4 regions of the Pontibacillus sp. ABV4_188 genome follow, and region 3 is predicted to be linked to each of the others. Evidence: predicted binding sites of a transcription regulator. Region 3 holds the regulator's gene; each other region holds the start of a gene.
The links. Region 3 encodes Rex, which represses fermentation and respiration genes when NADH is low (regulators of the CRP and FNR family bind a similar motif). Its sites were predicted from a motif close to TTGTGAAATATTTCACAA; they were not measured.

Region 1: a site for Rex is predicted at 3,192-3,209, ahead of pflB (formate C-acetyltransferase). Genes of this name have one in related genera too.
Region 2: a site for Rex is predicted at 4,292-4,309, ahead of ACYX4O_RS18115 (L-lactate dehydrogenase). Genes of this name have one in related genera too.
Region 4: a site for Rex is predicted at 3,056-3,073, ahead of ACYX4O_RS10775 (cytochrome c oxidase subunit 2A). Genes of this name have one in related genera too.

Annotation. Positions count from the first base shown of each region.
Region 1 is NZ_CM149975.1:2,583,876-2,590,078, forward strand. Features, by position in the region: gene ACYX4O_RS13365 (S-layer homology domain-containing protein) at 1-1,279, opposite strand, end outside; gene ACYX4O_RS13370 (NUDIX domain-containing protein) at 1,572-1,748, opposite strand; gene ACYX4O_RS13375 (P-loop NTPase family protein) at 2,074-2,607, opposite strand; gene ACYX4O_RS13380 (DUF4181 domain-containing protein) at 2,623-2,985, opposite strand; gene pflB (formate C-acetyltransferase) at 3,253-5,508, shown strand; gene ACYX4O_RS13390 (hypothetical protein) at 5,540-5,713, shown strand; gene pflA (pyruvate formate-lyase-activating protein) at 5,719-6,203, shown strand, end outside.
Region 2 is NZ_CM149975.1:3,573,163-3,579,365, forward strand. Features, by position in the region: gene betB (betaine-aldehyde dehydrogenase) at 1-156, opposite strand, end outside; gene cudC (choline uptake/conversion transcriptional regulator CudC) at 456-1,016, shown strand; gene ACYX4O_RS18105 (glycine betaine ABC transporter substrate-binding protein) at 1,183-2,061, shown strand; gene ACYX4O_RS18110 (methyl-accepting chemotaxis protein) at 2,258-3,742, opposite strand; gene ACYX4O_RS18115 (L-lactate dehydrogenase) at 4,395-5,348, shown strand; gene ACYX4O_RS18120 (L-lactate permease) at 5,382-6,203, shown strand, end outside.
Region 3 is NZ_CM149975.1:264,687-270,889, reverse strand. Features, by position in the region: gene ACYX4O_RS01580 (lysostaphin resistance A-like protein) at 1-124, shown strand, start outside; gene ACYX4O_RS01575 (YdiK family protein) at 132-332, shown strand; gene ACYX4O_RS01570 (MDR family MFS transporter) at 382-1,794, opposite strand; gene ACYX4O_RS01565 (redox-sensing transcriptional repressor Rex) at 1,900-2,577, opposite strand; gene ACYX4O_RS01560 (ABC transporter ATP-binding protein) at 2,904-4,838, shown strand; gene tsaD (tRNA (adenosine(37)-N6)-threonylcarbamoyltransferase complex transferase subunit TsaD) at 5,174-6,203, opposite strand, start outside.
Region 4 is NZ_CM149975.1:2,108,125-2,114,327, forward strand. Features, by position in the region: gene ACYX4O_RS10755 (hypothetical protein) at 1-126, opposite strand, end outside; gene ACYX4O_RS10760 (isoprenylcysteine carboxyl methyltransferase family protein) at 188-700, opposite strand; gene ACYX4O_RS10765 (type III polyketide synthase) at 697-1,785, opposite strand; gene ACYX4O_RS10770 (SDR family NAD(P)-dependent oxidoreductase) at 2,044-2,811, opposite strand; gene ACYX4O_RS10775 (cytochrome c oxidase subunit 2A) at 3,156-3,308, shown strand; gene ACYX4O_RS10780 (cytochrome c oxidase subunit II) at 3,347-3,853, shown strand; gene ACYX4O_RS10785 (b(o/a)3-type cytochrome-c oxidase subunit 1) at 3,850-5,502, shown strand; gene ACYX4O_RS10790 (carboxypeptidase M32) at 5,538-6,203, opposite strand, start outside.

The sequences.
Region 1 (6,203 bases), 1.8 Mb from region 3:
CTAGCTCTTTTGCAAACTCCATTTCAGTCTTCGATACATCAATAATTCCATTCGAACCTTCAGCTGAATCCCTGAAAGCCATAAGAGTCGTGTGATCTAATTTACTGATGACCCACTTACTGAAGGAAATGTCATCTTCACCCGGTATTTTGTGATTGTCTAGCCATATTGCTAAATCTGCACTTGTTTCTAAATCGGATTCCCTCTTCACTTTGTCATTAAAGGATTGTATATTCTTTTTCCAAGTTGTTAACACATCCTCAGAATTTCCGTCCCAATGCTTTAAGACATATGGTTCAATATCAAGGTGAATGCCATCAAATTGTTGTCTTGGAGGAACAACTTTTTGATAACTGGTAACATAGTCAATAAACATATTAAGACGCTCTTGCCCTTCTTTAAGAGCCCAATTTGGGTGACCTCCCATAGCATGTACCTCTATACCAGCTTCATGAGCTTTCTCCACGAATTCATTGTAAACGGTGTAGTCTTGTGTACGATCTAAACGAGTATAAAGCAAGTTAATATCATGTTCTTTTGCAAACTTTAGGATTTCATCCGGTTCCTCTATAACATTTTCAGCATGCCATATGTATGTTCCACGAATATCCTCATTATCAACTGGTTCAAAATTAGGATCTTCTTTAGCATCAGACAAATAGTTTTTAAACTGATTATCCATTGTACGTGCTAAAAAGATTGAGAATTGTGCACGAGTCGTTGGGGCGTTAGGACGGAACGTATTGTCAGGAAAGCCTACCGAAATTCGATTAGAAACAACTTCACTAACATACTTACGGTTCCCACTCACATCATTAAATTCTTTAGAAATCGGTTCATTCTCTAGATTATAGGCTCTTGTTAATACAGCAGCCATTTCAATTCGTTTTATGTTCCGGTCCGGTTGAAATTCATTCGAATCAGTACCTTGAATGATGCCTTCATCCACTAATGCAGCTACATACTTATAATGAGGATGTTCTGTTGTAATGTCATCAAAATTAGGGTTTGGGCGATTCTCGGTCGATAAGCCCAATTCTCTCGTCAACATGATTGCTGCTTCCATACGAGAGACGTTGTCCCCTGGACGGAACGTTCCATCCTGATACCCTTTAATAATTCCTTGATCCTCTAAATACTGAATTTCCTCATTCCCTGTAACTTCTTCATTAACATCCGGAAATTTTGTTTCACCATGAGCAATCGGTGCACTCCAAGCTGATACGGCAAATAAGCTTGTTAAAAGACTTGCTGTCACTTTCTTCGTAAATCCACTCACTTGTGTTCCTCCTCTTAAATCTTTAAGAGCGGCCTTTCATCGATATTGCACAATGACTCCACCCATTTTAGAATCTTCGAATAATTCATCTATTATAATGGGGGTGAAAAGGGATCCATCTTCACATAAGATGGAAAACATAAAAAAGGCCCCCTTAAATGGAGGAACTTGGAACAGGGAGGGAGACAATTATCTTAAATAATGTCGTCTATAAAACAAAAGACCCTCCTCAACTTCACGACAAGCGAGAGAATAGCCCTTCTTTAGTACCGATTATCACTACTTTACTTATTCAATCAACAAACTCTCTTTTAGCGGCCTCTTCCAAACTTTCTCCTTCTTCGACTCCCCCACCAGGAAGCTGCGTTACTTTCATTTGAACAGGTGCTCTAAGTTGATTAATAAGAATAAAGGAATGTCCTGAGTGAGCGAGTACGACCACTGATTCTTCACGATTTTGTTCTTTCATTAATTGTTCACACCAATCTATTTGAGACTAAAAGATAGTCAACCTCCTGATCATACAAGAAGAGCCGCTTCCCTACTATAGATGCGGCTCTTCTTGTCGATCATTATTTGTTATGTGTCTCTTCTGTACCCCAATCATATCCAGACCTCTTCCAATTAACAAGGAATAAAGCTGGTGCAACTATCATCAATATAGCAATTAAAAGCTGCATCATAAGCCCCTTTCAATATGAAACCTCATATTATTTTCTAATTATTACTATTATTTCAAAAGGATCTCTCTTAATCAACCATTTTATCCCATTCTAACGTAAACCATTACATCTTTACTTAGCGTCTCTTAAGTTATGTATTAGCTTATTTAAATCTTTTCCATTTTTGACAAAGACCACTTTATCCAAATCCACTCCCGATTCATATAAAAACGTGAATCTCTGACCACTCTCAAACGTTTTATTCCACTTAAACATGTTACGTAAAATTTGTAGAGTGGGTCTATAATGAACCTCCTCTAGTTTTAGCTTCTGTTTTAGAAAGCGAGATAAAAGCCGGCTTCTTCTCTGATGATAGTGTAGATCAAGAAAAAGGATCACATCTGCTTCTCTAAAACTATTTCTCATCCATGGACCTACATGCACCCCCTCTATAATCCAAGTATCAGACCCTATAATCTCTTGAACAATCTCCTCTCGCTCTATCTCAGAACGCCTAACATCTTCAGATGGCTCTCGATCCCAAACCATATTATCTAGTTCATAATAAGGAATCTCTAAGGAGTCAGATAATTTCTTAGCAAGCGTTGTTTTCCCACTTGCCACTGACCCAAAAATATGAATTTTTCTACAGCATTGCATACTCATGACATGTCCCCTTCCCTACAACAAATTCCTAAAAAGAATCTCAATATTATAAATGGTAATTACACCAAGAGCGAGGTAGACGATCGTAATCACATATTCTTTTGACCCTTTCAAGAACATCCATTGTATGATGGCTTGAAAACCGAATTGAGCCACATAACCCCCCAACAGGTACCACTTCATTCCTGGCGCATCAGAAAAAATGGCATAACTTAATACACTAATTACGATTAAAACGAGCATACCTCTTCCCCATCGGTCGATGTGCTTTCCTTTTGTGTCTGTTACGTATCTACGTTCAATATTAAACTTTTTTCTAATGACAGTTTCTAAGCTTAACAACAGGATTAATAAGATAACTAAAGCTCCGTATATCAATATACTACCCCCTTACCACTTTATTATAAAGAATATTCACACTACTCGGTAGTATGTCCATTAGTCCTTCCATGTTAGTCGCTTCGTTTTCACCCTTATTACGGAACACTCGTTTCGTTAAAATAATAAATTTGAACATTGTAAGAACATTCCTGAAAAAGACTGTTTTTTCAAATTCCCCGGAGTATAATAAAAGTGTAGAAAGATTGTGAAACAATGAGCATGATTTTAAAATCCCATTACTTCCCCTTAGAGGAGGAAAAGAAGATGAAAACACTCGATATGACGACAAGCAGTCCACCTTGGAACGGTTTTAAAGAAGGTAAATGGCAAACCACTATTGATGTCAGAGATTTTATCTTACAAAATTACTCGCTTTATGAAGGAGATGAGGCCTTCCTAGAAGGACCTACCTCAAATACGCAAGCGCTATGGGAACAAGTGATGAAACTGACGAAAGAGGAACGAGATTCGGGTGGTGTCCTTGACTTAGACACACGAACCGTCTCAACGATTACTTCACATGGTCCGGGTTATTTAAATGAAGAACTCGAAAAGGTCGTTGGCTTCCAAACTGATAAACCTTTTAAGCGCTCTCTCCAACCTTTTGGTGGAATTCGTATGGCAGCTGCATCTGCTGAATCATATGGGTATAAATTAGACGAAGAGGTAGAGAAGATCTTCTCTGAGTACCGAAAGACCCATAATCAGGGTGTATTTGATGCCTATACTCCCGAGATGAAACTAGCTCGAAAAGCCGGCATTATCACCGGCCTACCTGATGCGTATGGGCGCGGTCGCATCATTGGAGATTATCGCAGAGTCGCTCTCTACGGAGTAGATCGTCTCATTGAAGAGAAACAGAAGGATAAAGTCTTCTTTAGCAAGGCTGCTATGACTGAAGAGATCATTCGAGAAAGAGAAGAAATTTCAGAACAACTAAGGGCTCTCCAAGAGCTGAAAGAATTAGGAAAAATTTATGGGTATGATATCTCTAAACCAGCTAACACGGCTCAGGAAGCATTCCAGTGGCTCTACCTTGGTTACCTTGCTGCCATTAAAGAACAAAACGGTGCGGCTATGAGCCTTGGGCGTGTCTCTACTTTCCTTGATATTTATATCGATCGGGATATTAAGTCAGGAAGACTTACAGAAAAGGCTGCTCAAGAGCTTGTCGATCATTTCGTTATGAAGCTTCGTCTCGTTAAATTTGCTCGTACCCCGGAATACAATAGTCTCTTTAGTGGAGATCCAACTTGGGTTACTGAGTCCATTGGGGGTATGACTGAAGACGGTCGTCCTTTAGTAACAAAGAGTTCGTATCGGTTCTTGCACACGCTCGATAACCTCGACCCTGCACCGGAACCAAACTTAACGATCCTTTGGTCAGTAAACCTCCCTTCTGCATTTAAGAGATACTGTTCAAAGATGTCTATTAAAACAAGTTCTATTCAATATGAGAATGATGACATCATGCGTGAGTATTACGGAGACGACTACGGCATTGCTTGTTGTGTTTCAGCTATGGCAATCGGAAAACAGATGCAGTTCTTCGGAGCCCGGGCTAACCTTGCAAAAGCTCTTCTCTACACGATTAACGGGGGAATAGACGAAATTTTGAAAGTTCAAGTAGGACCAGCACATTCTCCAGTGACTTCGGAATATCTAGACTATACAGAAGTAATGGAGAAATACGATCACACACTTGAATGGCTTGCAGAACTTTACGTCAATACACTAAATATCATTCATTACATGCATGATAAGTATAGTTACGAGCGTATTGAAATGGCTCTACACGATAAGGATATATTTCGCACGATGGCTTGCGGCATTGCCGGATTATCAGTTGTAGCTGATTCTCTTAGTGCCATCCGCTATGCCAAAGTAAAAACAATAAGAGATACAAATGGTTTAGTCATAGATTACGAGGTTGAGGGAGATTACCCGAAATATGGCAATAACGATGAACGAGTCGATCAGATCGCGGTGGATCTTGTGAAACGGTTTATGAACAAGATTAGAAAACATGAAACGTACAGAGCTTCCACGCCGACTCAATCAATTTTAACGATTACATCTAATGTCGTATACGGCAAGTTAACAGGTAATACACCAGATGGACGAAGAGCTGGAGAACCTTTTGCTCCAGGAGCTAATCCGCTTCACGGCAGAGACACAAAAGGCTCACTCGCCTCTTTAAGCTCCGTTGCCAAACTACCATATGACGAAGCGCTTGATGGCATTTCAAATACATTTTCGATTGTTCCGCGAGCACTTGGTAAAGAGGAAGAAACCCGTTACGCCAATCTCGTTGGACTTCTTGATGGTTATATGATTAAGAAAGGTCACCACCTTAACGTAAATGTATTTGATAGAGAGACACTACTAGATGCTATGAATCATCCAGAGCAGTACCCTCAGCTAACCGTAAGAGTGTCCGGTTATGCCGTTAACTTCATTAAGCTTACACGCGAGCAACAAATAGATATCATAAACCGCACGTTCCATGAAAGTTTGTAAATCCATTGTTTGAAAAGGGGAGAAACAAAAGATGTGTACAAATCACGATACAATGAAAGCAGCTGTTGTTCATCAATTTAAAGAAAACCTTGAAGTCCAATCCGTCCCTAAACCGCACGCAGGAAACGGCCAGGTCCTTGTTCACATTAAAGCAAGTGGTGTTTGTCATACCGACTGTATTAGTAAACAATTAATTAGGAGGTGACCTTCATGAAAGGACGTATCCATTCTATAGAAACGTGCGGTGCAGTTGATGGTCCAGGTATTCGTTATGTGCTATTCATGCAAGGTTGCCTGCTTCGTTGTCAGTTCTGCCACAATGCTGATACGTGGACATTGAACGGAGGAATTCAAAAATCCGTAGAAGAGATTGCGGCAGAGGTGAAAGACTTTCTCCCCTTTTTTCAAGCATCAAACGGAGGAGTTACGGTTAGCGGCGGTGAACCACTCCTCCAGATCGATTTCTTAATCGAGTTATTTAAAGCATTTAAGTCGATTGGTGTCCACACCACCCTTGATACATCAGGAGGTTGCTTTAATAGATCTCCTTACTTTCTGAAAAAACTAGATAAGTTGTTAGAGATGACGGACCTTGTCCTACTTGACTTAAAACAAATCAAACCTGACAAGCACAAAGAACTAACAGGAATGACGAACACACATATTTTACGATTTGCTACTTACCTATCTGACAA
Region 2 (6,203 bases), 770 kb from region 3:
TCTCGCAGCAGCGATCGCTTCTTTTGCTTCCGTTTCATTCCCTTCTGGAACCGTCGCAATGATTTCCTGATTATATGGATTAATAATGGTACGCGTGTCGCCTGAGTCCGAGCCAACCCATTTGCCATTTATATAATGTTGCAGTTTCAGTTTCAGATCCAATTCAATCAACTCCTCAACTTTGTTATTCGATATATATTAAATTTATTAAATATTTATTTAACGTTTTTAACAGTAACAATAATTTTATCGTCTGTCAAAATAACTTCATGGTTACAATTCCTAGAAAGAAAAGAAATGAGCTGAATCCTTACAGGGATTGATACGGGGTCATTCATATTTTCTTAAAAACACGTTTGGCATTTGACATTTAATCTATACGCGTTAACATAAAGTTCGTAAAGAATATTTGAGATTTATTTAATAAAAGATATGTTTATTGAAGGAGCGACCTAATGAGTGAGTCAAACGAAAGGCCACAACTCAAAATAGAAGAAGCAAAAGATAAAGTCATGGGTGCAATTGCAGAAACGATGGATTTATACGGGGTCACCCCGGCGGCTGCGAACCTTTATGCAACCATGTACTTTGAAGGTCAGATGACGCTTGATGAGATGCGTTCAGAACTTGGAATGAGTAAGCCAAGTATGAGTACGAGCGTCCGTAAGCTTCAGGAAATTGAAATGGTGAAAAAAACATTTACACGCGGTTCAAGAAAGCACACATATGCAGCGGAGAAAGATTTCTTCCATTCCTTTATGGCGTTTTACTGCCAGATGTGGGAGCGTGAAGTGAAAACTAATCTCGGGGCGATTGAATCAGCTCAAGAAGATTTTGTAGAAGTTATGAAAGATTCCAGCAGCACACCAGATATTGTTGCTAAAGCGAAGGAATACTACGACCAATTGGAAGAATCGAAGACGTATTATCATTGGCTCGGTGATTTAGCAGAAAGTATTCGAAGCGGTGAGATCTATAACTTCTTACCGAAAGATCAGAAAGATTCAATGAAATAGCAGTTCGGGGGTCTGTTGTAGGACAGACTCCCCGTTCTCATCACGTTCCACTTTTACATAAAAGAGAGAATTTCGTTTTGCATTTTTGTTAAAAAAATTCTTAATACATTTAACGTTAAATGTATTTAAGATATAGATATCACTAAGAAAAGGGGAGTTGAGCAACATGGACAAGTGGAAAAAATCATGGAGTATGTTGTTAGCAATCGTGATGATAGCGGTACTAACAGCATGTGGGAGCACCGAGGAAGCCGGTGACGAGGAGAAAGCGGATAAGAAAATCTCAATCGGCCAAATTAGCTGGGCTGAAAATATTGCCGTCACGAATATGTGGAAGGTCATTCTAGAAGATAAAGGGTATGACGTAAAGCTAACCAACTTGAACATGGGAAGTACGATGGCCGCGTTAAAAAGCGGAGACCTAGATGCCAGTTTAGAAATCTGGTTACCGGTTCAGGATGCCAATTACTTAGAGAGCTATCAGGATACCGTGAATTTCTCAGATGCCACATGGTATGACAATGCAAAAGTAGGACTTGTCGTTCCATCCTATATGGAAGATGTGAATAGCATCGAAGACTTGAATGAACATAAGGAAAAGTTTGAAGGGAACATTGTCGGCTTTGACCCCGGCGCAGGAACGATGGAAGTAACGGAACAATTAATTAAAGACTATGACCTTAATTACATCTTGCAATCAAGCTCTGAACCGGCGATGCTAGCTGAAATTGGCGAAGCTGTGAAAGAGGAACGACCAATCGTGGCTCCTCTTTGGAGCCCGCACTGGATCTTCTCGGAATATGACTTAAAATTCTTGGACGATCCGAAGGAAGTGTACGGCGGCGTAGAGAAAATTCACCACGCAACACGCCAAGGCTTTGCAGACGATCATCCTGAAGTAAAAGAATGGCTAAAGAACTGGAAGATGAACGACCAGCAAATCGGCGAACTCATCAACAGTGTAGAAAATAGTGAAGAACCCATAGACGGCGCACGCAAATGGGTGGAAGAGAATCAAGACTTGATTGGTGAATGGGTAAAATAAACGGGACTTGGGGACAAACGGGACTTGGGGACAGGTACATTGTCCCTTCTTTTCACTAAATAATATGGACTGGTGTCTCTGGTCACAGAAAAAGCAGAACTAGTAGTTCTGCTTTTTTCTAATGCGCTATTCTGTTAAGGCGGGGATTGGTGGCGGGACAACGTACCTGTCCCCCCATCCCACGCTCCATCCCAAATCACGAGCGGTTGACGATGTTCACAAACGATTGAATGGACTCTTCAAGTGTAGAGTAATCCTCTACGATTTCATTCACTTTCGCATTCTGTTCTTCTACACTAGCGAGAACTTCTTCAACCCCCGCTGCCGTCTGTTGAGTAATTGAGGACACCTCATTGATTTGATCACTCGTTAGTTGAGACGATTCTAGTAATTGTTTTATGTTTTCATCAACGGTCTGGGATTGAACAACCACGTTGTTCCCATTTTCTTTAATAGTTTCTAGCACATTTTTTATCTCTGATGAGTTGGCCTGACTTGATGTGACGGCCTCTCTTCCTTCTGTAACCTTCTCTACTGACCCATTAATGTTATGCTGAATCTTTTCTAATATAGAAGCGATTTTAACAGTAGAGGCTTTGGACTCTTCAGCTAATTTCCTAACTTCATCTGCTACAACGGCGAAGCCTTTACCATGTTCACCTGCGCGGGCGGCTTCAATGGCAGCGTTTAAAGCCAGAAGATTCGTTTGCTCAGAGACATTATTGATGACTAGGATAATATCGCTAATTTCAGCTGCTTCTTGTTTTAATTGGTTCATAGAATTTTCCGCTTGCATCATAATAGAATTTACACTTTCAATCTCTCCATTCAAATGGTTCATCTGATCAAATGCTTGATTAGCTACGTCTACCGACTTTTGGGTATTTTCCTTCATAGAATTTGAACTTACATTCACATCATCTACATTTGATTTACTTCGATCAACGAGGCTAGTGATATCCATAACACCAGCCGCCTGGTGCTCAATAGCTGAGGCCATTTCATTAAATGTCTTGGTCACTTCAGAAGATACACGACCTGTTACATCAATATTCCCCTTCAAACTATCACTAAAATTACTAAGCGTTTCTAGGGAACTTTTTACTTGTGTAACCATCTCTTCCGCATGCTGCTGTGCTGACAGTGCTTGCTCTTCATTTGCACTCGATTTTTCTTGAAGTTTAGTATTCAGTCTTGCCTGGAACATTAGAAAAGCCGTCACTAAAACGATGTACAGAATAAGTGAAACTAAACCTTCCACGCCGTAATCCGGGAACATAACCGGGCCAAACTGTATATAAAACAGAACGGTTAAAGCGATTTGCAAGGAGGAGATGACTGCAATTGGCTTCATTAGCTGATAAACCGAGATAACCGTTAAATTATAATAAACCATTAAGTAAGAAATCATATGTGGATTGCTTTCGACCATAAAATATGTAATTAAAGTCAGACTGAGCATGACTATGTACATAACATATTTAACACCTATTTCTTTCCAAGTCAAAATCGTGCCGATTGTGGTAAACGTTCCTCCAATCCCCAAAATAATTCCGGCGATTACCCATCCTGAATGACTTGTGAAGTTCGTTAAAATACTTAGCAAAATTGAAAACCACGATAATTTGATGATTAACTTGTTACGATCGTTAAGTAACGATAATTTTTTATCCTTCCCCATAAAACTACCCCTTCTAAAGCTCATTTAGGCAAAAAAGCCCATTTCTACATATTACTATAATTTTTATAATTTTTCCTTAATTCGGGACGAAGGGACAGGTACATTGTCCCTCCCCCTCTCTCAATCCCTATAAAATAAGCCCCTCTCTACTTAATCAAACGTTGATCAAGTAGAGAGGGGCTTATGAATATTTTAAATCACTATATGCTTCTATATTAAATTAAGAGACTACCATACTAACAACTCCTATAATGACAGCCCAGATTGGTAGACTAAGCATCAAAGCCCACATAAACCCTTTAAAGAAATTCCCTTCTTCCTCCATTCAAACGTCCCCCCGCAACTCTTTTACAACCATTATGGTCATCAAAAGAGAATCATAAACTGGCTGGGACACTGTACCTGTCCCCCTGGCCCGTGTGTCACCCTGGCCCGCGGCCCACTAACTGGGACAAGGAACCTGTCCCCTCATCCCACCGTCCCCTCATCCCACCAGTTGTGAACAATACGTGAACATGTAAGCGCTCTTTTAGTTACTACTGTTTCTTTTTGTGAAAAGTTTCACATGTGGTATTGATCCCATAACAAAAGCGTTGCATAATAAGATTGTGAATAGATTCACATAAATTATTTTTCTACGGAGGAATTTAAAATGACAACTAAAAATGTTAACCGCGTGGCACTAATTGGAGCAGGATCCGTAGGGAGCAGCTATGCTTTTGCCATGCTAAACCAAGCCGTAACAGAAGAATTCGTAATCATTGACTTAAACGAGGACAAAGCGATGGGCGACGCTATGGACTTAAATCATGGAAAAGTATTCGCCCCCAACCCAACAAAAACATGGTACGGACAATACGACGATTGTAAAGATGCCGATATTGTTTGTATCTGTGCAGGAGCTAACCAAAAACCAGGCGAAACTCGATTAGATTTAGTGAAGAAGAATCTATCTATCTTCCACACAATCGTAACGAACGTAATGGCTAGTGGCTTCAATGGAATCTTCCTTGTCGCTACTAACCCAGTCGATATCTTAACATACGCTACTTGGAAATTCAGCGGACTACCAAAAGAGCGCGTAATTGGCAGTGGGACAATTCTTGACTCTGGCCGCTTTCGATACATGCTTGGCGAATATTTCGAAGTCGCACCATCTAATATTCATGCAACCATCATCGGTGAACACGGGGACACTGAACTTCCTGTCTGGAGTCACGCGACAGTAGGAGGCGTACCTGTTTTAGAAATGATGAAACAACGCCCTGACTATAAACTTGAAGACTTGGACGAAATTTTCACAAACGTTCGCGATGCAGCTTATCACATCATCGAGAGAAAAGGCGCTACCTACTATGGCATCGCAATGGGGCTAACTCGAATTACAAAAGCGATCCTAAACAATGAGAATAGCATCATGACAGTGAGTGCCTACTTGAACGGGGCGTACAACACGGAAGATGTGTATATTGGGGTGCCAGCTGTGATTAATCGTAACGGAATCCGCAATGTGGTGGAAGTTAGCTTGAATGCTGAGGAAACAGAACAGTTCGACCATAGTGCTCGCGTATTGAAAGACATTTTAGAGCAAAATTTTGAAGCATAACGATTATTCTGAATTAGAAAGAGATGATATCCGATGTGGTTACAACAGTACGATCCATTTGGAAACGAATTAATCAGTGCCTTTATCGCTTTTCTGCCGATCTTGTTTTTCTTTCTCGCTTTAACAAAGTTTAGAATGAAAGGCATACTTGCAGCCTTTCTTACCCTTTGTTTGAGTGTAGCCGTGTCTGTCCTATTCTTCAATATGCCGCTGGCTCAGGCCCTATCCGCTTCTGTATTAGGCGTTGCGAAGGGGTTATGGCCGATCGGTTACATTGTCATCATGGCCGTTTGGCTTTACAAAATCGCTGTCCGGACCGGTAAATTCACCGTCATCCGGGCTAGCATCGCAGGTATCTCAGAAGACCAGCGCTTACAGCTATTATTAATCGGGTTTAGTTTTAACGCATTCCTTGAAGGGGCTGCCGGTTTCGGAGTTCCGATTGCGATCAGTGCCGCCTTACTCGTTGAACTCGGCTTCCGTCCACTGAAAGCTGCTGCCCTATGTTTGATCGCCAATGCCGCATCTGGCGCTTTTGGAGCCATCGGGATCCCCGTTATTGTTGGGGCGCAGATGGGCAACTTAGAAACGATGGAACTATCTAGAATGCTCGCATTCACGCTACCTATGATCTCTTTTGCCATTCCATTCTTACTCATCTTTATTTTGAATGGTGTGAAAGGAATTAAAGAAACACTTCCGGCTCTCCTCGTCGTAAGTGGAATTTATACAGGGACTCAAACTTTCACCATTTTATTCTTAGGACCTGAACTAGCGAACATACTAGCCGCGCTTCTTAGCATGGCAGGCCTTGCTCTGTTCTTAAGAAAATGGAAGCCAAAAACGATTTACCGT
Region 3 (6,203 bases):
AAAGCGCATTATCGTACCGATCATCACACACGCAACTATGAATTCTCTCGTCATAATTGCCCAGATGACAATAGACGTGGAACAACTAGAGCAAAACGTACAGACAATCCTGTTTGGAGGTTAACCCTATTATGAAAACTTCGCCATTCTTTATGGCATTCCTCTATTTTATTATGGGGATTTTATTTACGTATATCGCCATACTTAGTGTAGAAGAGACAATTTGGAACTTGATTACGCTCGTTTGCTCTTTCGTTGCGACAGTAAATTTCGCCGTCGCGATTCGACTTTTTATGCTGTTTCTAAAAATGAACAAAAGCAACAAAAAATAAGCGGCTTCCCCACTACGGGGAGCCGCTTATTTTTATAGAACTGCCGAAACTATGCGCCCTCTTCCTCCTCAGAAGAGCTCCCTGCTCCCTTCATAATAAAGGAAAACGGAATCGCCAGAACGATGACGACAGCTGATACGAGAAAGGCTTCATTTAATGTCTGAAGCGTAGCCTCTGTCATATTGGCCTCACCCGCCGAGATGACAGCACGCCTTGTTTCATAATAGATCGAGAAGAAAACAATTCCGAATGATGACGTCATTTGTCTAAGAACGTTATTCATCGCGGATCCTTGAGCGACCAGCTCATCGGATATGGCATTCATACCGGCTGTTGTGGCTGGCATATTGCTAAGCCCCATTCCAGCACCTCGTACTGCGTTTAACGCGAGGATCACCCAATAAGGAGTGGACAACTCAAGAAAGCCAAGAGCGGTTGTGGCAGAAGCCATAACGAATAATCCAATAGGGATCACCGCTTTCGGGCCTTTCTTGTCCAAAATTCTTCCCCCAATGGACATCGATACACCGCTTAATGCCGCTGCTGGTAAGAAGAGTAACCCTGTCATAACCTCATTCAATCCATATACATTCTGAATCAAGAGCGGCAATAAGAAAATCCCTGAGAATAGACCAATCGATGCCGCACCAGTGACAACAACAGATACGGCATACGTCGGAACTTTAAAGACAGATAAATTGAGTAATGGCTGCTTCTTGCGATTTTCCACAAATACAAATGCAACTACTGATAAGATACCAACTACAATCAGGCTTATATTGCTGACTGTAAGAAGAGTCTCAAGTTCCTTCCCACGTCCAAGGGCAAATAAGATTCCTCCGACACCAATCGTCACAAGAATAAAGCCAATGGTGTCGAATTTAAGAGAAGGATTCTTTTCCGTTTCGACTAAATATTTCGTAGATAGGATAATCCCAATCAGTCCAAATGGAATATTGAATAAGAACAAGAATGGCCAATCAAAGAACTGAATGATGACCCCACCGACTGTCGGCCCTATTGCGGGGGCGACCATAGCGGCAACTCCGTATACGCCGACGGCAAGGCCACGCTCGTGCTTCGGGAAAGCGTTAAAGATTAATGCCATCGCAATTGGCATCATTAAACCACCGGCAATTCCCTGCACGGCCCTTGAGAGAATAACAAGGCTTAAGGTAGGTGAAAGAGAGCCCGATACCGAGCCAACTAAAAAGATGACAAGTCCCGTCACATAGACTTTCTTCTTCCCGAACCGATCTCCGAGAAAGCCTGTTAACGGCATCGTCATTCCCATTGCTACCATAAAAATCGTTAGCATCCAGCCTACACTTACAGCATCAGCATCAAAGATTTCCATAAAACGCGGAAGCGTCGGGTTTAGCATGCTGTTATTTAAGATGACTGTAAATGTGCCAAATAAGACGGATACAACGACAAGCCACTTACTCGATAATTTGCTCATGCTGCGTCCCTTCTTTCGTTTCTAATTCTTTCGTTTTTCGAATCGTTTTCTACTATATCACATAATCCACTAGCCAAAACCAATTCCTACACACAAAAAAGAGGCTTATTCAGCCTCTTTTGGTTCTTCTTCGGTGCTCTCTTCATGATCGAGAGGATAATGTTTTAGGAAGTATGCCAGTGCTTGCAACTCTACCGCTAGATCGATGTGATGCACACGTATACCTTCTGGAACGGATATTCGAGCTGGGGTGAAGTTCAAGACCCCAAGAATTCCAGCCTCTACTAATCGATCAGCTATTTTTTGTGCTTCATTGGCAGGCACTGTTAAGATCGCAACGGAAATCTCCTCTGATAAGTATTCCTCTAATTGATCAATATGGTAAACAGGCACCCCACCTATATGACTACCGACCTTCTCTTCCTGCGCATCAAAAGCCATCTCAATCTTCGTGTTGTTGTTCTTTGTGAAGTTATAGTGTAAGAAAGCTGTTCCGAGGTTTCCGACCCCAATTAAAGCAACGCGCGTGACTTCATCTTGATCAAGGGTTTTACGGAAAAATGTAAGTAAATAATTCACGTTGTAGCCATACCCTTTTTTACCTAAAGCCCCAAAGTACGAAAAGTCCCTACGGATTGTAGCTGAATCGACTTTTACCGCCTCACTTAATTCTTTCGATGAAACTCGTTGCTTACCTTGGCTATGCAGGTTATTTATAAAACGATAATATAAGGGCAGTCGCTTGGCTGTCGCTTGTGGTATTTTTGCCTGATCTAGCTCCATCTTAAATCCCCCTCACTTCATACCGTAACCGTACACCAGATCAAGTTCGTAAAGGAATGATCCTGGTACCGTTAACGCTTCCAATTTCTATAACCACTACATCAGGAAGATCACAACGATCATCCTCGTACTGTTATAAACGAAATTCTACGTTTCTATTTGTTGTTCTTTTATGATGGATTGTCCTTACAGCATAATTGTAAAGAAATGTTTCTCATTTCACAAACATCTCAGACTATTCATAAGAACGTTGGTTCACTTCAACGTACGAACCTTGCTTAGCACGTATTTATTAAGATACACTTAACTCATTGAGGTGAACGACCATGATTCTTATGCAAATGAATAATATTACAAAACGCTTCGGCGCTGATCTTATTCTATCGAATATTAAATTAGAAGTACACACCAATGACCGAATTGCCATTGTTGGACGTAATGGAGCAGGAAAATCGACCTTGCTCAAAATTATGGCCGGTGAGCTTTCGCATGAGGAAGGCGAGCTCCACAAGCCAAAAGAGGCTACATTAGGGTATTTAGAGCAGCACACTGGACTCGAATCAGATAAAAGCATCTGGGATGAAATGATCGCCGTCTTTGACCATTTAAAAGCTATGGAGAAACAACTCCGTCAAATGGAAGAAAAAATGGCCGACCCTGACCTTATAGCTAAAGAAGAACAATACCAGAAGCTTTTAAAGGACTACGATGAACTACAGCTTCGCTTCAAGAATGACGGTGGCTATCGTTATGAAGCAGACGTTAAAGCGGTACTAAATGGGTTAAACTTCGGAGACTTTGATTTAACCACGCCAATCGCGACTCTTAGTGGTGGCCAAAAGACGAGACTAGCACTCGGTAAACTCTTACTATCTAAACCAGATATCTTAGTACTTGATGAGCCGACCAACCACTTAGACATTGATACACTTAACTGGTTAGAGCAGTATCTCCAAGGCTACCCAGGAGCTGTCGTTATCGTCTCTCACGACCGTTACTTCCTTGATAAAGTCGTAAATGTCGTTTACGAGATCTCTTATCGCTCTTCTGAGAAATTCTACGGTAACTACAGCAAGTATCTAGATCAAAAAGCCGCCAATTACGAACGCGATCTCAAGCAATTTGAGAAACAGCAATCGGAAATGAAACGAATGGAAGACTTCATTCAAAAAAATATGGCTCGCGCTTCTACAAGTAAACGAGCTCAAAGTAAGCAGAAACAACTTGAGAAGATGGAAAAGGTTGATAAGCCTAAAGGAGATCAAAAGTCAGCTAAATTTACATTTGATATCACCAGAAGAAGTGGAAACGACGTGCTAAAAGCGCGCGACCTTTCGTTCCAATATGAAGACAGTAAAAAACCTGTATTCGAAAACGTCTCCTTTGACGTAAATCGCACAGAACGCTTAGCGCTCGTTGGACCTAATGGCGTCGGAAAAACTACCCTTCTCAAAAACATCATTGATAAACTCTCCCCAAGCGGAGGCACGATTCAATATGGAACGAACCTTCAAATCGGATATTACGATCAGGAACAGGCTCAATTAAATTCTTCCAAAACTGTTCTTCACGAACTATGGGATGAATATCCGATGATGGATGAGAAAGATGTTCGAACTGTACTGGGTAACTTCCTATTTACCGGAGATGACGTTTTAAAGAGCGTAAACTCTTTAAGTGGTGGCGAGAAAGCAAGGGTTGCCTTGGCTAAATTAATGCTTGAGAAATCCAATTTCCTTGTATTGGACGAGCCGACCAACCACTTAGACCTAGATAGCAAAGAAGTACTAGAATCCGCCCTAATGGATTATCCAGGTACTATTTTATTTGTTTCCCACGACCGCTACTTTATTAACCGGATTGCCACACAGATCCTGGAGTTAGATGGGACAGACACACACCTTTATCTCGGTGATTACGACTACTATTTAGAGAAGAAGCAAGAAGAGAAGGATATCGCTGAATACGAAGCACAGCAAAACCCTACTGTCCAAAAAGAAGCTAAGGATTCTAAAAATCAATTTGAACAAAATAAAGCAGAGCAACGTGAAGCCAGAAAGCGTAAGCGTCGCATTGAAGAAATTGAACAAGAAATCGTAGAATTAGAAGAAGTGATCGAAAAAAATGATGCCCTACTCTGTGAACCAGAGGTTTATCAGGATCATGAGAAGTCCTTAGAACTCACAGAAACAAATGAACAATCTCAATCAAAGATCGAATCTTTAATGGAAGAATGGGAACAACTTCATGAAGAAGACTAAAAAGAGGGGATATCCACAAGATATCCCCTCTTTTTTTTAGCGCTTTCATAACCTTTGTCGAACTTTGTATCTATCCCCAATGATATCCACACCATTTTTCCTTACAAATACAGTTTTTCACAGATTTATACACAGTATCCACAGAATTACATTATGTTATCCACAGATTTTATGCACAAACGATTATTTACTATGACAGCATTCTACAAATTTTGTGCACAATTAATTTTTAAGCTGTGGAAAAATGGGCTCTAGGAAGAATCATTCAAACTTTCAGATTCCTTATCCACATAAAAAAGCGAAACCAATACATGATTTCGCTTTCTACCTGTGTATTATTTCGTTACGGAGCGCTTCGCATAACGTTCTAATGATAAGGATGGATTTCCGTTCAGATCCCACCCAGCACGATGACCCTGGTTGAATGCAACCGTTCCTGCTGCCGCAATCATCGCTGCATTATCTGTGCATAAGTGTAGTGGTGGAATTAATAGCTCGAGTTCTTCATCTGAACCAAACTTCTCTTCAAGACGAGCTCGTAACCCTTTATTAGCAGCTACTCCGCCTGCTACTATAACTTGTTTCACACCGTATTGCTTTGCAGCTTTATAAGCCTTTGTGGATAACACATCAACAACACTTTCCTGAAAGCTTGCTGCAATATCTTCTTGCTTTAATTCGGTCCCTTTTTGCTTGGCGTTGTGTAAAGTGTTAATAACTGAAGACTTCAATCCACTAAAGCTAAAGTCAAAGGAATCATTCTCAAGCCAAGCTCGAGGGAAGTCTATTGTTACTTCACCTTCATGAGCCAGTCGGTCTATATGAGGGCCACCTGGATAAGGAAGTTTTAGTGTTCTCGCCACTTTATCATAGGCTTCCCCCGCTGCATCGTCCCTCGTTTCTCCAATCACTTCAAATGAGCCATGTTCCTTCATAAGAATAAGCTCTGTATGTCCTCCCGAAACGACCAGAGAAAGCAATGGAAACTCAAACTCTTTCATCAGACGATTCGCATAGATATGCCCGGCTATATGCTGTACGCCCACTAGAGGCTTTTGATAAGCAAAAGCTAATGCCTTGGCCGCATTTACCCCTACTAATAGGGCTCCAACCAAACCAGGGCCCTCTGTAACCGCAATGGCATCGATCTCTTCCATATTCATATCAGCTTGTTCTAAAGCTTCCTCTAAAACGAGCGTCACCTGTTCCACATGGTGACGGGAAGCAATTTCCGGAACAACGCCTCCAAAGCGTTTATGGCTCTCAATTTGAGAAGCAACGACATTCGCAATAAGTTCTGTCCCATTTCTCACAATCGCAACAGCTGTTTCATCACAGCTCGTTTCAATTCCTAGAATATATTGA
Region 4 (6,203 bases), 1.8 Mb from region 3:
GTACATTGCCTTTTCATCACGAAGCTTGGCTAGTATGCCAACCATTAGTATTGAATATAGCACTACAATTCCCATTATAAGAAAAATCATTTTTAGCTCCTCACTTCCGATGATAATGATTTTCATTTCTAAATAGAGTATAGCAGGGTTGAGAAGAGTTTTCAATGAGAATGAGAAATAATTTCAATCATTCAGACAGTTTCGTCAATGCCCTCTCTTCATGAGGAATGCGAATTTTCATGAGAGCCAAGTGAAGTAGCGGGAATAAAACAGCTGACATGTAGGCACTAAATAACAATGGAATTATAACAAACTCTAAACCCACCACTACATAATTAGGATGCTTCATCCATTTATAGGGTCCTCTAGCTACAAGTTCTGCCCCCGGCAAAACAATGATTTTTGTATTCCAGAACCTTCCTAGCGAAGTTAAGCACCAGATTCGAAAACCTTGAGTAACAAAGAACGCCCCTAGTAAAAAGCCTTTCCAATCAGAGAGGACTAGCTCCTTATTCCACGCTTCTAAACCAACTGAAACGAAGAACAACGAGTGTACTAAGACAATCCACTTATAATGACCTCCGGCAACTTCCATTGCACCACGACGTAACATCCAGATCTCATTACGTTTTGCTACCGCCACTTCAATAAGTCGTTGAACTATGATAAACAAGTATAATACAGCAAACCATAAAGTCATTCCGACCACTCCAATTCAACTAATTCAGAGCTAAACCCAGGACCTAGTGCCGCTAGTACGCTTGCTGTCCCTGCCTTTGGAAACTCTTCCATCCAATGTTTTAAAACATGTAATACTGACGCAGAAGACATATTGCCATGCTTTTTTAATACGTCATATGAATACTTGAATTTTTCTTTAGAACTCCCCAATACTTCCTCATAAGCTTGAAGAACCTTTTGGCCTCCAGGGTGAGCTACGTAGAAAGATAAGTCCTTCTCTTTCTTATTTATACTTCCTAAAAAGTGTTCAATGTGTTCTTTCCAAAACGTTTCAACGAGTCCAGGTATGCTTTTAGCAAAGACTACTTGAAAGCCATCCTCATTCACGTTCCATCCCATTACATCAAGAGCTTGCTTTTTTAATTTAGAGCTTGATTGAATCATCCTTGGAGCTGTAGACCTTCTTTTCAATGCAATCGGAGAATGTTCCCCCGTTACTAATGCTGCTGCAATCCCATCACCAAATAAAGCAGTCCCTATGAAATTGCTCTTTCTTCGATCGCCTTTTTGAAAAGTAAGTCCACAAAGTTCAACGCACACTACTAGAATCGTTGCTTCAGGATACATATGCGCAAAATCCATAGCTCGAGCAAGACCTGCACCTCCGCCAGCGCATCCCAATCCCCAAATAGGAACACGTTTTACATCATCCCTAAAATTCCGCTCATTCATTAGACGCGCATCAATAGTTGGTGTAGCTACTCCTGTACTAGATACATAAAGGATATAGTCAATTGATTCATAAGGGACCTCTTCTGTAAGGAATGAATCATTACTCAAACAATGATCAACAGCTTCTAAAGAGTACTGAAGTGCTTTTTCTTCATATAGATCATTTCGCTCCTGAAAGGTATGTTCTTCGCCGAACCACTCTTTTGGTACAACGAACTGACGTTTTTCAACCGCTGCGTTTTCAAATACAGGTAAAAGCCTATTGATCTCTCTTTCTGATCGAGGAAACACTTCTCTTACAAAAGATTGTATGTCCTTTTGTGTTATTTCATATTCGGGTATGCTCACACCGACGGACGTTATCCATGCCATACTATCCCTCTTCCATTTTTCTTTTAGCTTGCCTCCCCTTTTGAATCTTACTCATAGTTTTACACATTTTAACTATGTAGCTTTATAATGAATTTGTTTCAAAGGATACTGATACTACTCATCTCCTTATACCTCAGCATATGTGTTCAAAATGTACTATAAATCGGCAAGCAGTATAATTTACCTTAATCTATATAAATAGGCGCTAAGAGTCATAAAACTCCTAGCGCCAAAAACTACAATTATTAAATTAAAAAATTAAAAACCATAAACGCTCATTCCGCCATCTATAAATAAAGTTTGACCAGTCATGTAATTACTACCTTCTGAAGCCAAGAATACAGCAGCTCCTGCTAGTTCTTTTAACTCGCCAATCCTTCCCATTGGTGTGCGCTCTTTTATTTCTTTAACGTATTGTTCATCTTCAAGAAGCTTCTCCGTTAGAGATGTCGGGAAGTACCATGGACCGATAGCATTCACATGGATATTGTGTTTCCCCCATTCTAAAGATAGTGTCTTGGTCATCTGAATCAATGCTGCCTTCGTCATTCCATATACTACTCCTGTTCGAAGCGCTACATGACCTGCCACTGATGAAACGTTAACCACTTTGCCTTCTCCTCGCTTTTTCATTTGTTCTCCTGCAAATTGCGCCAAGAAGAAAGCACTCTTCATATTTGTCTGTATAATCTGATCCCATTCAGATTCTGTTACATTAAATGCCTCGCTTCTAATGTTAACTCCAGCGTTGTTCACCCAAATATGAATGTCTTGATAAGGAGTGGTTTCTTTTATTTGATTTATAATCTCCTTATAATTTTGTACATTTCCTACAATAGGGTAGGCAATTCTACCTGTTTGTTCAATTTCTTTACAAACTGTATGTACATCTTCTTCGGTTCTTGAAATAACAATAATGTCTGCTCCGGCTTCTGCATAAGCCATCGCAATAGCATACCCGATCCCTTTCGTTGCACCAGTTACTGCAGCAAGTTTACCTTCAAGGTTGAAACTAGGCAAAAACATAAAACTCTCCCCTTCCAACTATAATGTTTGTTCAGTATACCATTTTCTTCAAAGATAACGCCATTTTCACTACCGTTGTAGTGTAAACAAGTAGACTCTGACTATTGGGTAAAACCAGTAATCCTTTAAAACTATTCATTTCTAGTCAATTTGTCACGGATTGTTCATGAAATCGGTGTCATATATTCGTCACAAACGGCCGGATCCATTGATGTTAAAGGATTATTCGAGAGTTTTGAACTATTTGTGAAATGGATCTCCAACTTGTTTCTAAAGAGAAAAAATACAGTATGATAAAAATGTAAAAACCAATCAGGGGAAATTTGGAAGGAGTGGAATGGAAGATGGCAAAAACTCAATTGAACGATCCAAATACACAGACAAAAGTTCAAGCAGAAGAAGCGGATCTAAAAGGAACGTTTATCGCGGTTTTATTTGTGGGGGCATTCTTGGTCGTAACTTGGTTTGGGGTTTGGGGCATATTTGTAAATCGTTAAGTAAGTCATAATCAGATTTGTTTAAGGGGGGAAAGACCATGCATTTACACAAATATGAAAAGATGTGGATGTTAATTGGCGGAGGAGCATTATTAATCTTCTTAATTATGTTAGGCGTAGGGGCGTTTTATCAAGGAACGAAACCACCTAGCTGTTTAACAACTATCGACCCGCAAAATGTAGAGGCTCATGATTCATTTAAAAAAGAGAACTTAGGCATGCAGCAGCTAGATGAAAACCGTTATGTAATAAACGTCATTGCTTCAGCCTTTAACTACGATTTCGGAACAGATGAAGAAGGAAATGTAGTACGTACGATTAGAATTCCTGTAGGCTCAGAGGTCATGTTCCAAGGCACAAGTACAGATGTAGTTCATGGGTTTGAATTAGCAGGCACCAATGCAAATATGATGCTTGAACCTGGTTATATCAATACGGTAGAGACCACTTTTAACAAGCCAGGAACATATACATTTGTTTGTAATGAATATTGCGGAACAGGTCACCATTATATGACCGCTACTGTGGAGGTGTATGACGAATGATTGCTAACCAACTAACAAAGAAAGATTCAAAGTTATCTATGGCCCACATGTGGGTTGCCTTTATTTCACTGCTGATAGGCGGACTAATGGGACTTTTACAAACTCTAGTAAGAACAGGGAGATTCACATTACCGTTTGGAATTGATTATTATCAAATCCTCACTGTGCATGGAGTTATTCTTGCTTTAGTGTTAACCACATTCTTTATTATCGGATTCCAATTTTCTTTAATGAGTAAAACGGTTGGTATGAGTGATAAAGAAAGAGTTTGGGCTTGGATCGCCTTCTGGGTAATGCTTGTTGGTACGATTGCAGCTGCAACGATGATTCTGTTAGGTAAAGCAAGTGTATTATATACCTTCTATGCTCCACTTGCAGCCCATCCTATTTTCTACTTTGGCCTAACACTCGTTATTGTAGGCACGTGGATCGCTTGTTTCGTTAATTTTCATCAGTTATATAAGTGGAAAAAAGCAAATAAAGGAGAAAAATCTCCCTTACTAGCCTTTATGGTCGTTATTAATATGATCATCTGGTTTATTAGTACAATTGGCGTGGCAGCAACAGTACTTATTCAATTTATCCCTTGGTCCTTAGGTATTGTGGATGAAATAAATATCCTTGTAAGTCGCACCTTATTTTGGTATTTTGGCCATCCTCTTGTATACTTCTGGTTGTTACCAGCTTACATGGCATGGTATGGAATTATCCCTAAAATTATCGGTGGCAAAATATTTAGTGACGGCTTAGCACGTTTGGCATTCATTCTATTCCTATTGTTCTCTATTCCAGTTGGATTTCACCACCAATTATTAGAACCTGGTATTGATCCATTTTGGAAATACATCCAAGTTGTATTAACTTTTGCTGTTGCCATCCCTTCCCTTCTAACTGCTTTCAGCATGTTTGCAACTTTTGAAACAGCCGGAAGAGCAAAAGGGTTTAACACCTTATTTGGTTGGTTTAAAGCACTCCCTTGGAAAGATGTTCGCTTTTTCGCACCGATGGTTGGAATGATTGCATTTATTCCTGCAGGTGCTGGAGGTCTGGTCAATGCATCTAACCAATTAAATCTTGTTGTTCATAATACAATCTGGGTTACGGGCCACTTTCACTTGACGTTAGCGACAACTGTTATCCTCACATTCTTTGGTATATCCTATTGGCTCGTTCCTGTATTAACAGGTCGCAAACTGGATGAGAAAACTAACCGTTTAGGAATGATTCAAACCATTGTATGGGCGATTGGTATGTTCTTTATGTCAGGTTCCATGCATATTGCCGGTTTACTTGGCGCTCCACGCCGCTCCGCCTTTTCTGAGTATAATGGCAGTGAACAAGTAACAGAATGGATTGGCTATCAATACGGTCAGGCCATTGGTGGGTCGATTCTTTTTATCGGCATCATAATCATGATGTACACATTTATCTACATGACTTTCTTTGCTCCAAAAGGGGTAGAAGAATTCCCAATAGCTGAAACAGCTGAAGACGCTGAACCTACTCCTATGATCTTTGAGAACTGGCACTTATGGATTGGCATCGCAGTGGTCTTAATTGCATTCGCTTACACAATTCCGTTTATAGACATCATTCAGAATTCCCCACCTGGTTCACCAACGTTTAAAAGTTTAATAGGTAATTCATAAAAAATAGGAGGCCCTTGAAGGGTCTCCTATTTTTATTAAAATTGATACACTTTGCTATATTTATCTGATAAATGCTGAACTAGATGATTAGCATTTAATTTTTCACCAGTTACATCCTCTAAAATCTCAAGAGGCTTCTTAGATTTACCAAATTTATGAACGTTTTCAGTTAACCAATTTTTTATGACAGTAAAGTCACCTTTTTCAATTGAACCTTCTACATCTATCTCACTCTTCATAGTGTTATGGAACTGAGCTGCATACATATAACCTAGTGCATAGGATGGGAAGTAACCGAACATTCCGCCAGCCCAGTGAACATCTTGAAGGACGCCAACTTTATTGCTGGTTGGACGAACGCCAAGGTACTCTTCCATTTTATCATTCCATAACTCAGGAAGATCCGCTACTTCTATCTCTCCACTAATTAGTGCTTTTTCGAGTTCATAGCGTATCATAATATGGAGACAATAGGTTAATTCGTCCGCCTCAATACGAATAAATGATGGTTTGACTTCATTTACAGCTGCAAAGAAATCTTCGAATGAAACTTCCTTGAAAGACTCAGGTGCATGTTCTAAGAACAAGTCGTAATGGTTCTGCCAGAATGCTCTCGTTCTTGAGACAAAGTTCTCCCAGAACAAGGATTGCGATTCATGAATCCCCATTGAAGTACCACCCTGAAGAGCAGTATTTGCAAG